Regions from separate parts of the Pseudodesulfovibrio sp. JC047 genome, predicted to be linked through region 1. Evidence: predicted binding sites of a transcription regulator. Region 1 holds the regulator's gene; the other holds the start of a gene.
What was found. Region 1 encodes sigma-54, which starts transcription at its own class of promoters, with help from an activator protein. Its sites were predicted from a motif close to CTGGCACGGNNNNTGCTT; they were not measured.
Positions count from the first base shown of each region.

Region 2: the regulator sigma-54 is predicted to act here: its motif matches at 2,753-2,770, upstream of GO013_RS14900 (Flp family type IVb pilin).

Region 1 covers NZ_WUEH01000008.1:117,919-126,641, reverse strand. Annotated here, with positions in the region: gene GO013_RS07220 (CTP synthase) at 1-138, shown strand, start outside; gene kdsA (3-deoxy-8-phosphooctulonate synthase) at 142-948, shown strand; gene GO013_RS07210 (HAD hydrolase family protein) at 938-1,465, shown strand; gene lptC (LPS export ABC transporter periplasmic protein LptC) at 1,465-2,082, shown strand; gene lptA (lipopolysaccharide transport periplasmic protein LptA) at 2,090-2,944, shown strand; gene lptB (LPS export ABC transporter ATP-binding protein) at 2,945-3,670, shown strand; gene rpoN (RNA polymerase factor sigma-54) at 3,908-5,317, shown strand; gene raiA (ribosome-associated translation inhibitor RaiA) at 5,353-5,895, shown strand; gene GO013_RS07180 (PTS sugar transporter subunit IIA) at 5,899-6,348, shown strand; gene rapZ (RNase adapter RapZ) at 6,367-7,248, shown strand; gene GO013_RS07170 (PTS sugar transporter subunit IIA) at 7,249-7,689, shown strand; gene GO013_RS07165 (PTS sugar transporter subunit IIB) at 7,699-8,163, shown strand; gene GO013_RS07160 (PTS sugar transporter subunit IIC) at 8,177-8,723, shown strand, end outside.
Region 2 covers NZ_WUEH01000027.1:24,110-32,832, reverse strand. Annotated here, with positions in the region: gene GO013_RS14915 (type II and III secretion system protein family protein) at 1-971, opposite strand, end outside; gene cpaB (Flp pilus assembly protein CpaB) at 982-1,800, opposite strand; gene GO013_RS14905 (A24 family peptidase) at 1,813-2,361, opposite strand; gene GO013_RS14900 (Flp family type IVb pilin) at 2,500-2,679, opposite strand; gene GO013_RS14895 (sigma-54 dependent transcriptional regulator) at 3,103-4,488, opposite strand; gene GO013_RS14890 (TadE/TadG family type IV pilus assembly protein) at 4,749-5,141, shown strand; gene GO013_RS14885 (VWA domain-containing protein) at 5,038-6,372, shown strand; gene GO013_RS14880 (TadE family protein) at 6,384-6,851, shown strand; gene GO013_RS14875 (tetratricopeptide repeat protein) at 7,142-7,879, shown strand; gene GO013_RS14870 (carbohydrate ABC transporter permease) at 7,983-8,723, opposite strand, start outside.

The sequences.
Region 1 (8,723 bases):
GAAATTGTGGAACTTCCGGATCATCCGTGGTTTTTGGGGTGTCAGTTCCATCCGGAATTTAAGTCCAATCCCATGAATCCGCATCCGTTGTTCCGTGATTTTATCAAAGCAGCCAAGGATGAGAAGGGCAAAAAATAATCTATGGTCAATTTGTACCAAACCAGCCGGTCCGGCCCGTTTATTCTGGCCGGACCCTGCGCTATCGAAAGCCGGGAAATTGTGCTCCGAACTGCGGGTACATTAGCGGAATTGGCAGCAAAACTGGATCTTCCACTCGTCTTCAAAAGTTCTTTTGATAAGGCGAACCGGACGTCCGTGACAAGTTTTCGCGGTCCAGGCATGGAAAAAGGGTTGGAAATACTCGCAGAGGTCAAGAAAATCACAGGCTTGCCTGTGGTGACTGACATCCATCATCCAGAGCAGGCCGCGCCTGTTGCCGAAGTCGCTGATGTCATTCAAATTCCGGCTTTTTTATGTCGTCAAACCGATTTGCTTGTTGCTGCCGCAAAAACCGGCAGGGTCATCAATATCAAGAAGGGGCAGTTCCTGGCCCCGTGGGACATGAAAAATGCGGTGGAAAAGGTCCGCGCTTCAGGCAACGAACAGGTTTGGTTAACGGAACGTGGGTCCACATACGGGTATAACAATCTGGTGGTGGATATGCGATCCATTCCGCAGATGCAGAGCTTTGGAGTTCCTGTGGTCATGGATGCCACTCATTCGGTGCAATTGCCCGGTGGGTTGGGCGGAATGTCTGGTGGACAGCGTGAGTATGTCGCGATTCTCGCTTCGGCTGCGGTTTCGGCCGGGGCCAATGGCGTGTTCATGGAAGTGCATCCCGATCCGGATAATGCGTTATGTGATGGGCCGAACAGCCTGCATCTCAGCACTGTTGAAAAACTTTTAGTGCGTTTGAAAGCCTTGTGGGAGTTGAACCGTGAAGGATAGCGCGGCAGTGCTCGCACAAAACGTCAAGCTCTTGATTCTTGACGTCGATGGTGTCCTAACTGACGGTGGCCTGTATTATGGCGACCAGGGATTCATCATGAAACGATTTCATGTTCAGGATGGATTGGGCATAAAATTGGCGCAAGCCGTAGGACTTGAAATTGCGGTAATCACGGGACTCAATCAAAAACCTGTTGAAAAACGGGTTCGGGAATTGGGGATCACGCATTATTATGCAGGGAAGCATGATAAGGCACCTTTGGTGCAAGAAATATGTGAAAGTATTGGGATTTCAGTCTCTGAAGCTGCCTTTATGGGCGATGATTGGATTGATCTTGGTGCCATGAGTACTGTCGGTTTGGCCATGAGTGTGCCCAATGCTGTTTCTGAAACCATTGAAGCGGCGGATTGGGTTGCTTCCCGTGCTGGAGGAGAAGGGGCTGTCAGAGAAGCCATTATGTTCATCCTCGAAGCCCGGGGCCTCAAGGACGCGGCATTGCAGCAGTGGATCAAGTAATGAAACGGCGTCCTACGCTCATAATTCTTTTGATTTTTGCCATTGGTCTTGTTGCCGGGCTGACGATCAACGCTGTTTTTTTTGCTGATCCGATTATCGAGCACGAGGCCTTGCAGACAGAAGGTTCCAAATCACGCCAACGTTTGCTGGAAGAAGCGAATGTCGTTGCCAAGGACATTGAACTTGTTCAAGGTAAACAGGGAAGCCTGACGTGGAAATTGCTCGCAAAAACGGCAAAATATAATCAGGAAAGAGGGTTGATCGGTGTCGAAACGCCGCAGTTGACGGCTTTTTTGGGCACGGATCGTAAAGAAGTCTATGTCCGGTCTGATCGTGGAGAAGTCGATCAGGCCAATGACAATCTGACATTGTATGATAATGTTTCCGGACGATTCGGGACACTGGCCCTGGATGCGCAGCAACTTGATTATGTTGGTGCAATCGATAAAGTGTATCTCAAGGGCGGGGTGACAGTTCGTCGTCCAGATTTGACCATTCAGGCCACGGCCCTGGAAATTGATCTTGTGACTCGACAGCTTGTGGCTGCCGGAGCTGTGACGGCTTTGCTTGCCCCCGAAGGGTTCGATACCAATTTGCCGGATGAAGATGAGGAGTGAGTCGTTCATGACAAAACGAGATATATTGGCCCTATTTTTTGGGGTGGCATTGTTGATTTTCCCTTCTACGGTCCAGGCTGGGGAATGGGGAGAGCTTCGAGAAGCCACTGTTAATCTCAATGTCCGGGAACGTCCTGACAAAGCGAGTGAGCATGTGCTGACTTTGACCAAAGGACAACGGGTCAAAGTTGATTTTATCAAAAATGGATGGGCAGCAGTTTTTAATCCCACCGAAGCGGTTCGGGAAAAGAAAAAAGCCATAGGATATTCCAATATCAAATTCTTGGAGCCAGTTGAAGAGACCGTGCTGTCTCAGGTTGAAAAACAACAACAGGCTCAAACCGTTTCTTCCACGGAAAAAGGAGAGGGTAAGGTCAAGGCCCCCGTTGTCGCGGCACCTCGGGAAGATGCCTCAAAAATTGGAATCGATCCAAGCAAAATGCCGGTCAAAATTACTTCTGACCGGATGACGTATGACGAGACCGGAAAGGTTGTTTCGTTTGTGGGGAATGTTGTTGCCGAGCATGGACAACTTACGTTGTGGGCCGATTCCTTGTCTGCATATCTTTCTTCCAAAACCGGCAAGAAATTGACCGCGGACAGTGTTGATCGCATCATTGCAGAGGGAAATGTCAAAGCCAAGAAAGGTACATCGGAAGGTACCTGTGGCAAACTCACGTATTTTGTCACAGAACAAATGTTGCAAATGGAGCAGAACCCTTTGTTGCAGGACGGTCCTAATAGTCTGACCGGCGAAATTATCAAATTTGATATCAAAGACAATCGATCTGAAGTGGTGGGTGGAACCGGGCAACGGGTCAAGGCTATTTTCATGACACCTGGCAACATGAAGGTGCAATAAATGGAAAAAGGACTCCGGGCGACAAATCTTTCCAAACGGTATGGCCAAAAAGAGGTCGTGCACGGCATCAATCTGGAGCTGAATCCTCAAGAGGTTGTAGGGCTACTCGGTCCGAATGGCGCGGGAAAGACAACGACATTCTATATGCTTGTGGGCATTGTCGAGCCAAATACCGGCAATGTGACTTTGAGCGGCATAGATTTGACGGAAAAACCGCTTCATGAACGGGCTCGAATGGGAGTGAGTTATCTTCCACAGGAAAGTTCCATTTTCAAAAAGCTAACTGTCCGACAAAATTTGGAAATCATCCTTGAACAGACTTCATTGTCTGCCAAAAAGCAAATGGCCCGGGCCAATGAATTGATGGAGATGTTTACCATCACGAAATTGGCCGATCAGGCTGCCATGTTTTTGTCTGGTGGAGAACGTCGTCGGCTTGAGATTGCACGGGCTTTGATTCTTGATCCACAATTTATCCTTTTGGATGAACCGTTTGCAGGGATTGACCCCATCGCGGTCATTGATATTCAAGAAATTATTTCAGTCTTGAAAAGTATGGGAATCGGTATTCTGATTTCCGATCATAACGTGCGTGAGACGTTGAACATTTGTGACAGGGCATACCTTGTGTATGAAGGCAATGTTATTCTTGAAGGATCGCCTGAAGAAATTGTTCAAAACAGTCGTGCACGACAGATTTATCTTGGCGAGGACTTCAGCCTGTAATTCCCGCGTTTCAACTTTTACGCTTTCTCGATTTACAGTGTACCCAATCGTTGGTACACTTTTTCATGCTATTTCAATGCCACTATATAATGAATAGTAACGGCAGGTTATAACAATCTCCTTGCTTCGTTGTCGTAGGTGTGACATACTTAAATCAGAATCATAAAGGGAGAACCGGAACCTGCTTTGAACCCGGTGGATCAAACAAGACTCTATTAGCCTTTCGAGAAATACATTATGGGATTGGAACTTAGACAACAACTCAAGCTTTCTCAGCAATTGGTCATGACACCACAGTTGCAGCAGGCCATTAAATTGCTGCAACTCTCTCGTCTGGAGTTGCTTGAAACTGTTCAGCAGGAACTTCTGGAAAATCCTTTTCTTGATGAAAAGGAAACGGAAGCTGATGTTGCTGATGCGTCGGAAACGTTGACCGAATCCCAGGCTGAAGAAGAGTTGGTTCGTAATGCCGACTGGGAAAATTACCTGGGAGAATTTTCCAGCACTTCAAAACAGGCCACTGGTCGCGACGCCGAAATCCCCGAAGAAGGGATGTCTTTCGAGGCTCGTCTCGCTTCGAAGCCCTCTCTTGAGGGGCATATCAATTGGCAAATGCGGCTTTCCAATTTTACCGAACAGGAAATTGCGATCGGTGAAATGATTCTCGGTAATCTTGATTCAAATGGTTATTTGCAGGCCTCCACCGAGGATCTGCAATCCATGGTTGACGCGTCCAGCGAAGACATTGAATCAACCATTCTTCGGATCCAACGACTTGATCCTGTCGGGGTCGCTTCACGAACGCCACAGGAATGTCTGTTAGTTCAGATGGATGTCTTAGGATATGACGATCCCGTTCTTGTTTCGCTTGTCACCGACCATTTGGAAGATCTCGAAAAGAATCGGTATAAGCCTTTGGCTCGTAAATTCAAGATTTCCATGGAAGATCTCAAGTCCTATCTGGATTTAATGCAAACGCTTGACCCTATGCCCGGGACCAATTTTTCCAGCACCGAGCCGCATTATGTCAGCCCGGATGTCTTCGTGTACAAGTATGGTGACGATTTCATCATCATTTTGAATGAAGACGGATTGCCACGATTACAGATGAACGCCTTTTATATGGATTCCATGAAAGGGGCCGCACACAAAGAAAAAGAATATTTTCAAGAAAAAATGCGGTCTGCCGCATGGCTGATGAAAAGTCTGTACCAGCGTCAGAGAACATTGTACAAAGTGGTTGAGAGTATTGTCGGTTTTCAACGAGATTTTTTTGAAGAAGGCGTGACAAAACTCAAACCATTGATCCTCAAGGAGGTCGCCGAAGATATCGAGATGCATGAATCCACCGTGAGCCGGATTACCACGAGTAAGTATGTTTCGACTCCACATGGCATTTATGAGCTGAAGTTTTTTTTCAACTCAGCCTTGGATTTGGACGATGGGTCACAAGTGGGTTCAGAGAGCGTCAAGGCGCTCATCAAGAAAATGATTGCAGATGAAGACTCGAAAAAACCTTTAAGCGATGAACGGATTGGTGATATTCTCAAGGAAGAACTCGAGGTTAATATCGCCCGACGCACTGTTGCAAAATACCGTTCCGCCATGGGCATTCCGTCTTCTTCAAAACGCAAGCAGTATTTCTAATCCTGTTTGCCGCACTCAAAACAAGGAGGCAACGTATGAACATCAGCTTCACTTTCAAGAACTTTGAGCCGTCCGATCATCTCAAAGGATACGCTAAGAAGCGGTTTGAAAAGGTAGCACGATACGTTTCCGATTCGGAAGCCGATTTGCAGGTCAACCTGCTGGTCGATAAATTTCGCCACAAGGCGGACGTCATTTTGAACTCGGATCGCATTCATATCTCCGCGTATGAAGCTTCGGAAGACATGTATTCCACCATTGACATGGTGTTGGACAAGTTGGAAGCTCAGCTGCGGAAGATGCGTGAAAAAATGAAAAGTCGCTCGAAAAAGGGCCGTGGAAACAAGATGGTCCACATGAATGTCCTTTCTTATGAGGATATGCCGAGTGATTCTGCGCCCACCATTGTCGGTACTGACGAATATGTTCCGAAACCGATGTCTGTTGATGAAGCCGCCATGCAACTCGATGCGCTTGAAAATGAATTCCTGGTGTTCCGTAATGCCGAAACTGAAGGCCTTAATGTCATCTATAAACGAAAAAATGGCGATTATGGTCTTATTGATCCTGGGTACTAGAAAATGAAACTTGGTGATTACCTGGCGAAGGACTGTGTCCTTCCCGAAATAGTATCCGAAACACGATCGGATACCTTGAAAGAACTTATCGCCCCCTTGGGCGCAAAATATCCAGAGATGGACACGGACCTCGCGGTTCGTGTCCTTCTCGAACGTGAAAAGCTGGGGACCACCGGCATTGGTGATGGCATTGCCATCCCTCATGGCAAAGTGGATGGCCTCGATGCCATGCATGTTATTGTGGGTCGAAGTCTCAAGGGAGTCGAATATGATGCCCTTGACCAGAAGCCATGTACCATCTTTTTCCTTGTTCTTGCCCCGGAAGAAGCCGTGGGCATTCACCTGCGAGTTCTTGCGCAAATTTCTCGGTTGTTGAAAGACGAGACGTTTCGTCGTTCTTTTTTAGAAGCCGAAGGACGTGACGAGTTGTGGGGACTGCTTAAAAGTGTTTAATCCAAAAAGGACTTCTTCGTGACGCCTTCCAATCCTTTTCCCGTTATCATTGTGACCGGGCTTTCCGGTTCGGGGAAAAGCACAGCCCTCAATGTATTTGAGGATCTGGGCTTTTTCTGTATTGATGGCTTGCCCTCGAAAATTTCGCCAAAGATTGCGGATCTTATTCTCAAATTCGATTCGCAATATCGTGGCTTGGCTCTCGGCATGGATTTGCGGCAGTTTGAATTCGTCGATGGATGGGACCAAGTCTTGGATGATTTCAGGGAACTTGGCATTACTCCACAGGTTGTCTTCCTTGAAGCTCGAATGAGTGAACTGGTGCGCCGGTATGCGACGACTCGTCGTCCGCATCCTTTGGAATATCGAAATCTTGGATTGGAACAGGCTCTTGAGCAGGAAAAGGAACTTCTCGAACCAGTGAGAGCCGGTGCAGCTTTGGTTCTTGATACAACCAATTATTCCATTCATGACCTTCGGCGCGTTGTTCAGACAAAATGGTCGGCTATTGAAGAAGTCGGGCGCGGAATGCGGGTTCATCTTATTTCTTTTGGTTTCAAATATGGTGTTCCGTCCGAAGCTGATTTGGTCTTTGATTTGCGATTTTTGCCAAATCCCTATTTTGAAGAGAATCTTCGGTCGCTTTCCGGACAAGACAAGGCCATTGCCGACTATGTACTTCACAGCAAGGTCGGGGGAGAATTCAAAACACGTTTTCTGGATTTCCTGACGTATATGCTTCCACTCTATGCGGATGAGGGACGATATCGAATGACTGTCGCTCTCGGATGCACCGGAGGACGCCATCGGTCTGTTTCTGTTGGAGAGTCCGTGCTGGTGGCCCTGAAGAAAAAAGGGTATACTGTTTCAATTGAACATCGACATATGGAACTTGGGTAAATGATGGCTGTAAAGTCTGATAAAAAAGAAGCAATGGTCGGCATCGTTTTGGTGACTCACTCCACTTTTGGAGCAAGCTTGCTGGATGCGGCAACAATGGTCATGGGCGAACAGAAAAACTGTTTGGCTGTGGGTGTTGATGTCGAAAAGAGCGTGGATGAGACCATGGAAGCTGTCAGGAAAGCCATTCAGACAGTGGAAACTGGCAAGGGGGTCGTCGCCTTGACGGATTTGTTTGGAGGGTCTCCAACCACCATGAGCCTTTCCCTGATGAAGTCAGAAAATCTTGAAGTTATCACCGGTGTCAATTTGCCGATGCTGGTCGCGACCATACAGTCACGCAAAATGAATTTGGATGCCTTGGCTGAAGCGGTCAAGAATGCTGGCCGCCAGGGAATTAAGGTCGCGGGCGCGATGCTGCGAAAAAAAACGAAAAAATAGGGTGTTGCCGTGATTCTTGCCCGTATAGATAACCGCCTGATTCACGGCCAGATTATTGAGACTTGGCTTCCGTATACTGGAGCTAAACATGTTGTTGTGGCCAATGATGAATTGGCGCATGACATTTTGCAACAGGAAATCATGTCTTTGGCCATCCCGCAAACAGTCGACAGCGTTTTTGTCGATGTTGACGACCTTCATGAAACCTTAGCGAAAATTGTGCCTGGCGGGGATCAGGTCATTATTCTTTTTTCCAGTTGTGCTGATGCGAGACGGGCGTATGAAGCCGGATTTGATTTTAATGTTCTGAATATTGGTAATGTTCATTACAGCCCCGGGAAAAAACAGATTTCTCCAAGTGTCGCACTATCCGATGAAGATGAAAATTGTCTTAAAATGCTCAATCGGAAAGGGGTAAAACTCGATTTTCGATGTGTTCCCAATGATCCGGTCCAGGTGAGGTTCGACTCATGATTATCCATACACAATTTACCTGGTTTGCATCTGTCGCTTTTTTTTTGCGCTCTTCTCTCTTTTTAGAAACGCCCTGAGCATAGGCTTTTTAGAACGGCCGCTTGTCCTGGGCTTTTTTTGGGGACTTTGGAGCGGAGATTTAACAACCAGTCTTTATATTGCCATATTTTTTGAATTGTTATGGCTTGATTTGCTTCCTGTCGGAACATTTATTCCGCCGCACCTGACTGCGGCCAGTTTCGCGGCGTTGTCCCTGACAACATATTTTGGATTGGAGCATCCTGCGCGTATCATGGGGGTGCTATTCGCAAGTATGCCGCTGGCCTGGCTCGGAACAAAAGTCGAAATGATCATCCGTGACCAAGAACAGGTGAGCTATAACCAATTGTTGAATTGGACAAGAAATCCCGAAAAATCGAACGTTCCTGGCACACTCATCATGAAATCCATGGTGCGTTCTTTTCTTTATTCCGGTCTTTCTTTTTTGGCGGCAATACTCCTCATAAAATACTGTTTGCAGTTTATTTTTTCTGTATATCCAGGATTCCTTTCCTCTATTG
Region 2 (8,723 bases), on a different contig from region 1:
CCGGAAACCGCGATGGATTTGGAATAATCCAACTCGGATACTTCCGGGTTGACCTGAAGATTGATCGTACCGGAACTCATGACCGTGGCCACGAATTTCAGTCCAATGCCAAAGGGTTTGTACTCGATATACACATTTCCCAACGTCCCGGGCATGGGAATGGGAACTTCACCACCCACCAGAAATTCAGCGGATTCGCCGGACACGCAGGTGAGATTCGGCTCGGCCAGCATTCGGACCAACCCGTTGGCCTTCAACGCATCGATCATGCCGAATATATTGGTATTGCCGCTCCGATACGCCCCGTTGAAGGTAATATTGTCGGTCAACTCGAACACATCGTCATCCGCATTGTACCGGGTCAGATTGTTGATGATGGAATAGATGGAAAAATTCGATCCGATCGCTGCGAAGTTGATACCGAGCCGCTTGGTCACGGACCGGGACATTTCCGCCACACGCACTTCCAGCATGACCTGCTGAATACCATCCACGGACAAGAGATTGACCACCTTGCCCGGAGCGGCGGCCTCGGCCAAGGCCAACGCGGATGACAGATTGGCAGTATTGGAAACACGACCAGCCAGGGTCACGGAATCGCCGGACGTCAGCACCTTGATATTTTTTTCAGAGGGCATGACCTCGTGGATCATCCGCTTCAGGTGCGTCATGTTCGGGGTCACGATCACGTCAAAGACATCGGCCACAGCACCGTTGGACCACAGGGTCAAGGTGGTGGACCCCAGTTCCTTGCCGCTCAAATAGATTTGTCGGGGCGAAAGGACTACGATCGACACCACGGTATCGGAAGCCAGCGAAACCCGACTCACCTTGAAATCCGTATCAATAACCAGAGATTTACCCAAGGTCAGCTTCAGAGCCTCGGATGGTTTGGCATGAACCAGCGAAGCCCACAGCACACACCACACAAGGCTGATCAACAGGAAACGGAGACCTTTTTCACTTTTCATGACACGCCCCCTAAAACCTGACCGACGAGCGTTCGCCGCCGGTGATCACTTCAACCCGCTGAGACCGCTTCCGTTTGACATGTCGCACAGGAGCTTTCGGACGCAGGGCAGCAAGCGTCTTCGGGATATCGGATCCATTTGTCCGCACCGTTGCTTCATCCTGTTCATTACGCAATGCAAAATGCAGCGTTCCCTGCGTGGCCGCCAAAGCCAGCCGTTCACTTTGCGGTGGGCTGAGTTCCAGGGTGTAGACATCCACACTGGCAGTCGAACCATCCTCATCCGGCGGCGTCAACTGTGTGCCAGTGGCCAGGACCTTGACCCGCTCAAGCACCAATTTGGTAACGGGAATTTCTTCCCGGCCAATAACCAGCGTGACAATGACATCCACTCGGTCGCCAGGGCGCACAAAACCGGACAGTCCCATAACCGCATTCCCCTTGACCGCCATGGCCCGTTTTCCGGGTTCGATAAGCGCACTGACACCGCCGCCAATGACGGATTCGTCCGCCAACCGCATGGCGGTCACCGCTTCATTGGCCCCGACGGTCTGGTTGAGCACACGGCCCAACAGCTCTTCGGGATCGGAAAACGCACCGGATGGACGAGAGTCATGTGTATATTTGCGGACACTCAACATCTCTTCTGTCAGTTTAAGTCCCCGCTTGATCTTCACCGTGGCAACCACGACAGGGACCGTGTCGGCAGTCTGTTCAGCTGATCCCCCCTGCGTGATCGTACTGGACCATTGAAAAATGAGCACACCGGCAACGATGGCCAACACCAGAGACACCGTTATCTGAATCAAGGCTCGCTTGGATTTCGTCATACCGCCCTTCCCCTAGTACGCCCCGAGCACGGTGCCGGTCTGCCAGACCTGCAACACCATGGCGGAAGCGGTTCCAATGGCAATAGCCACCCCGTAGCACAACCGGGGCAAAGTCTTGTGCGTCTCGGTGGGCGCAAAGTTGAAACGACGGGTGGCCACGAACACGGAAAAAGTTGTGGTAATATTCGTCAACACGGCTTTGAAAACAGCTCGGTCAAAGGCCAATACACAGACGGCATAGACCCCACCTGCGATGCAGGTAAACAGGAAGGCGACCAGGGTCAGAGGAAAACCGAGACACGCCCCGATTCCCGCCATCAGCTTGACATCTCCCGCCCCCATGACCCCCAAAAAATATGGCAGAACCATGGCTCCAAACCCGAAGGCAAACCCCAGGCTGGCAAATTTCAATCCTTCCAGCCCGCCAAACACGGTATGTGTGGCAAATCCTCCCAGCAACAACGGAAAGGTCAGCCAGTTGTAAATTCGCTGATAACGAATGTCTGTCATGGACGAGACAAGCAATGCCACCGTCAGCACGATACTGATACACAAATTCATGGTCCCCCCCGAGATTGTTCAAAGCCGATCTGGCCGTCTTCGTTTCCCCTCAAAGACAAAACCAGGGCAACGGGCCATTCCCGAAGCCCTGGTTCGGCTGCTCTGGCTGCTTCCGTTAAACGGTGAGCGTGCCGTGATTTAGGGAGTGGTGGCTTCAGCCATTTTACCTTCAATGAAAGAAAAGGTTGCGACAACCTGGTCACCCAAGGCAGAGGTCGCACCAACGATACCGGCGGCGATCAAAGCGGCGATCAGACCGTACTCAATTGCAGTTGCGCCTTCTTCATCAAGAAGCAGATTCAGCATTTTTCTCATCATTTTCTCCTTACGGTTGATTCATTCCAAAAAACCACTGTCATTCATGCAAAAAAACACCAGACTGACCACCATAAAGCAACGCGTGTGCCACACGCGGCCCAAAAAAATGAATAAGCACTCAAATACTTAATATATTTGGATATAAATCTAAAAAAATGAAAGAAAGTAACTTTGCGTGTACTGTTCACGGTACAGACAATCCACAATTTATGGATCATTGTTTTTGGGATTTTCGATACAAATTGATAAAAAGAAATGTATTTTAATAGGTTGAGTCAATCCATAAATAATCGATTCACTGAATGTTACAAACGATGTCGTTCAGAGACAGCGGGCACAAGTAAGCCCCACGAAACGGACGGAATCATGGACAGGAAAAAGAGACAAAAAATCTGTCACCGAAAAAGCAACTGATTGATTTTCCTATTTTTTGAAAAGAGCCGGATGAATCCCGTGCTTGCGCAGCTTGTTCCACAAATTCTTGGCTGACACGCCGAGCTGTGTGGCGGCTTCGGTCTGGGTCCCCCCGCAGGAGCGCAGGGCATTCTCGATAAGAAACTTTTCATACTCGTTCAAGGCCTGTTTCAGCGGTAGTCCGTCGCAGAGAGGCGCGGGTATCCCGGTATCCGCCACCGGAGGCGTGTTGGTAAAGGCCTGATCCACCTCTGCCGGGGTAATGGTGGTCGATTTGCAAAAAATGGCAGCCCGTTCAACCGCATTGGCAAACTGCCGAACATTGCCGGGCCAATCATAATTGAAGAATATTTCCATGGCGGAGGTGGAGATGGAACTGATATCCGTCCCAAGGCGTCTATTGGCTCGATCAAGAAAAAAATCAGCCAGTTGAGGAAGGTCTGATTTGCGATCCCTGAGCGGGGGAAGCACCAGTGTCGCGACATTCAACCGATAGTACAGATCGCTCCTGAACTTCCCATCCTTGACTCGTTGCTCAAGTTCCTGATTGGTGGCCGCAATGATCCGCACATTGTACCGAATGGGTTTGGCACCACCGACCCGTTCCGCCTGTTTCAACTCCACGGCGCGCAACAATTTCGCTTGCAGATGAAAGGGCATATCGCCGATTTCATCCAGCATGAGCGACCCGCCTTTGGCCTGTTCAAACTTCCCCTGTTTCATGGCCGTCGCCCCGGTAAAGGCGCCTCTTTCATGGCCGAACAATTCGGATTCGATAAGATTTTCCGGGATAGCGGCACAGTTGATTTTGACAAACGCTTCTTTGGACCGCGTGCTCATGTCATGAATCACATCCGAAACCAGCTCCTTGCCAGTCCCGGTTTCTCCCATCACCAGGACATCGGCATTCAGCTCGGCCACCCGAGCAATGCGTTCCTTGATCGCCATCATGGGCGCGGACTGACCTATAATGGAGTGTAATGGACTGGCTCCGTCCTTGCGTTTCAGCTCGGATAATTCCTTTTGCATCCGCCGCTTTTCCAGTGCGCGGCGAACAACGACCTCCATCTCGCCCAACGAAAACGGCTTGGTAAAATAATCATACGCGCCACATTGCATGGCCTGCACGCCGGAATCCTTGGACGCATACCCGGTCATGACAATCACATCCACGCCAGGAGCCGCGTCGCGCAAGTGAGGCAACGCCTCCAACCCGGACATGCCGGGCAATCGGATGTCGTGCAAGATAAGATCAAAGGAACCGGCCTTGGCCTTCCTGATTCCGGCCTCGGCAGTGGAGGCGATCTCCACAGCATAGCCCTTGTCCTTCAAGGCTTCGACCAACATACCTTGAAAAGCCCTGTCATCATCAACAATCAATATTCGTTCCGCCAAAACATCCCCCATACAGACTCTTTCCCGCAAACAGACAATAGATCAAACATGGATATTTATCCACAAAAAATAGATACATATACATATCCTCACCATTCCCGACACACGAAACCAGCCATCTCTATTGTCAATATCATCAAATATATCAATGATAAAAAGACAACACAAAGAAATATTTCACTCTTTTGGCACAGCCATTGCTTTATTCCACATGCCATGTGTGAAAAACGATTTTAAATGGACAATCAAGGAGAACGGGAATGGGAAAGAAAAAACAACGTCAAGGCATGGCCGCCATTGAATTCGCCTTGGTGCTTCCCGTAATAGCCCTTTTACTCATGCTTCTCGTGGAAGGAGCCAACGCCATGCACACCTATTCCTCATTGGTCGAAGCCAGTCGGGAAGGCGCACGGCATGTGCTTTTGGAAGGGAATGAAGCCAACGTAGAAGCACTCGTCAACGCCCTGGTTGCCGATCTCGATACACGGGACCTGTCCACCAATGTGGTCATGGACCCTGTCGCCAAAACCGTCACAGTAGAGGTTTCCTATGACTACCAATTCTTCGGCTTCAATAACGCCGGTCCATCCATCCTTGATGACGAGTCAAAAACAGTCCAGCTCATCGCTCAAACCACAATGCCAATGCCATAAATCGAACCGTCGAGGGTCAACCTGTACTATCCTGGCTCTCGTCCTTCCCGTCATTCTGGGAATCACGGGAATCGCCATTGACATGGGGAACATGTATCTGACCCACACCAGGCTCCAGGCCGCGGTGGACGCCGGGGCTTTGGCAGGCAGTCTCGAACTGCCCTATGACCCGGATCTGACCAAGGGTATAGTGCGTCAAGCCGTGGAAAATATGGTCGCCAAGAATATGGACGCGGCCGAAATTCAATCAGTAGTCGCTGGAACCGAAATCAGAAGCGTCCAGGTCTCTGCAAAAGCGGAAGTCTCCATGTTGCTCATGTCCATTCTGGGCATGGCGGATTCCGAGGTGGAGGCCCATGCAAGCGCGGGGTTCAACAAACTGGAAGTGGTCTTTGTCATCGACAACTCCGGGTCCATGAAAGGCACGCCCATTAATATGGTCAAGCAGGCATCCATCGAATTGACCGACCTGCTCATACCGGATGGCGCATCGTCCGACACCAAAGTCGGACTGGTCCCCTTCAAAGGCAAGGTCCGCATCGGGGATGGAGCTGATATGGACGCGGGATGTTACAACGCCGACGACACCGTCAACACGGGTATCCACGAAGATTTCATGGACAACTACTGGCGGCTGTCCTCCTATTACCGACGACGAATTTCTCTGGATACCTGCTCGGATATTCCCAAGGTACTCCCCTTGAGCAAAGACAAGAGCAGAGTCATCAACTCCATCAACACCCAGACCGGCACCGGGGATTGGTCCGGGACTGTCATTTCCGAAGGGATTAAATGGGGACGGCGTGTTCTGACACCGGAACCACCCTACACACAGGCCGGAGACAAGGAAGATTTCCGCAAAATCATGATCGTTCTCACAGATGGAGACACCGAAGACGGCGAATGTGGTGGCAGCCACAGTGTCTCATACAGGCCGAACAACTATTGGACAAACGCTTACTTCGGCAGTGGTCGCGATGATGCCCACTGCGAAAACGGTGGGGTGCTGAACACCGACATGCTGACAGAAGCGCACCAGGCCAAAGAGGCGGGTATCGAAATATTCTCCATCCGGTTCGGCAGCTCGGACCGCGTTGATATCGCGCTCATGCAGGAAATCGCCTCCAGCAAACCCGGGACCAACGATCATTATTTCGACGCCCCATCGGTCTACGACATTCCTGACATATTCAAACAAATCGGCAAACAGCTCGGCTGGCGGCTGCTCTAGGGAGATTGTCCATGCGTACCCACACACAGAGAACCCGAAAGGCCGGTATGGCCGCGGTTGAAACAGCCCTGATTCTCCCCATTCTCTTTACCATGATAATGGGCGTCATCGAAGGCGGAAACGCCGCGTACTCGTGGCTGACCGTCCAAAAAGCGACACAAATCGGTGCTCGATTCGCTGCCACAGGTCGTGGTGACGAAGACGGAACCCGACTGACACAAATCATCACCGCCACGGAAAAGGCCCTGGCAACACTGGACGAAAAAGCCTTCGTCATTTCGATCCGGTCCTGGCCGGACATGGACGCATCCGGTGACGGCATCGAGAACGATCCCGGCGCGCCTTGCCATCTGACCGAAGTCGCCGTCCACTATACGTACAAGCCCTTCACCCCCCTGGTCAGTGCCATACTCCCGGACACCATTCCACTGTATGGATATGACCGAAAAATCAACGAACCATGGAAGCCTTGCGATTAACACCCCCACTCCTCCCAACAGCCCTCCCAAGGGCGTGCAGAAAATGACCCCATTCTGAGAGAGTGTTAAGAAAGCTTCACGAGCAAGGCGAACACACAGATCAGAGCCACAACGTCTTCCAGAACGCGAGGCTCTGATCTTTCCATGAACGCACGATTCGTCCTGCGGCGGTATGGCAAAAGCACCCACTGAAACAGGAAGACCAATTGCTTTCCATCCTGACGTAGGATACGTTTTTACGAGCGACGTATAACAGGCACCACACCGTGCAAGACCAGGAGTTCAGTCCTTTGAGCGAATATCCCGAAGTACTTGGCGTTTACTCGCTTAAAATTGACGCTGAATTGGGAGCGGGAAGAACGTCTTCCTCCCATGACAACGTCACCTATTGGTACGCCCGGCAACTTTCAAAGCATGAATTTGAAGTGCAACCGCTCAATGCACAACATGTTCCGTCCGGGGTCCGCAGCCAGATGCAGGAAGTCGATTTTCTGAGTCAATACAGGCCGGAAATGGACTACTATCGATTGCATACCGTCCCGGCCCTTGAAACGCTGCTCAAAAAAATCAGAATGGGTGAACAGGCATTTTTCAATGGCGATCTGGATGAAGCGGAACGGCAATTCATCAAGGCCCTGATGATCGACGACAAAAGCGTTGACGCCAACTACGGTCTCGGCGCGGTCTATTCCGAACAAAAGGATTTCGACAAGCTCAAGAAGGTGCTGGATACCCTGCTCAGTCTGGAAGAGGCGTTTTCGGAAAAACACCGATTCAAATTCAATCAGTTCGGTATTTCCCTTCGCAAAAACGGCCATTACGACGAGTCGATCCGCTACTATAACAAGGCACTTGAAATCGTCGAAAGCGACGAGCACCTCTATTTCAATCTGGCCCGGGTTTTTTTCGAGAAAAAACACATCCGCCAATGCATTTCCAGCCTGGAAACAGCCCTCTCCTTCAACCCCGAGTTCACGGAAGCCAAGCAGTTTCTCTCGTATTGCAAGAAATGGCAGGAAGACGCCTGATCGGTCGCCACAGCATTGATCGCAACGCCCTTCTGTCTCAAGACCATCGTCAGCCCAAGTTCAACCATCGTCCGCCCCGGCCTGAACCGGGGCACAACGTATTCTATTCCTTGACCGAACCGGCCAACAACCCTCGAATGAAGTATCGACCCAAGAAGATGTAGATACAGAGGACAGGCACTGCCGCCATGATAGACCCGGCCATAGGGAGATTCCAACTCACGGCCTGCCCTCCGGCCAATTGGGCCAGTCCCACGGTGATGGGATTATCCGCATGGCGCGTCAAACAGATACCCCACAGGAATTCATTCCAGATCTGGGTGAACTGCCACAGGGACGTGACCACGAATCCAGGAATGGACAGCGGGAAAACAATCCGAAAATAAATCGAAAAGAATCCGGCACCGTCCAATCGGGCGGACTCGACAAGTGCGGTGGGAATCTGGGAATAGAAATTTCGAAAAATCAACGAAGTGATGGGCAACCCATATACGATGTGCGCCAAAATAAGCCCCGGAAGGCCGCCATAAAGATTCATGGCGCGCAGCGTTTGAAAAAGCGGAATCAGAATAACCTGATACGGAATGAACATGCCAAACAGAAACAGGGTGAACACAATTTCCGACCCTTTGAACTTCCATTTGGAAAAGACATACCCATTCAGGGAACCAAGCACCGTGGACCCCAGCGTGGCGCATACTGTCAAAATGACCGAATTGATAAAGCTGGGTTTAAGCAATTCGACAGCCTCGGAGAAGCTGCCCCAGTTAAAGGTGGCAGGGAGTTCCCAGGCCGACGGCAGACTGATATCCCCCGGCATTTTCAAGGCCGTGACAGCCGCCAT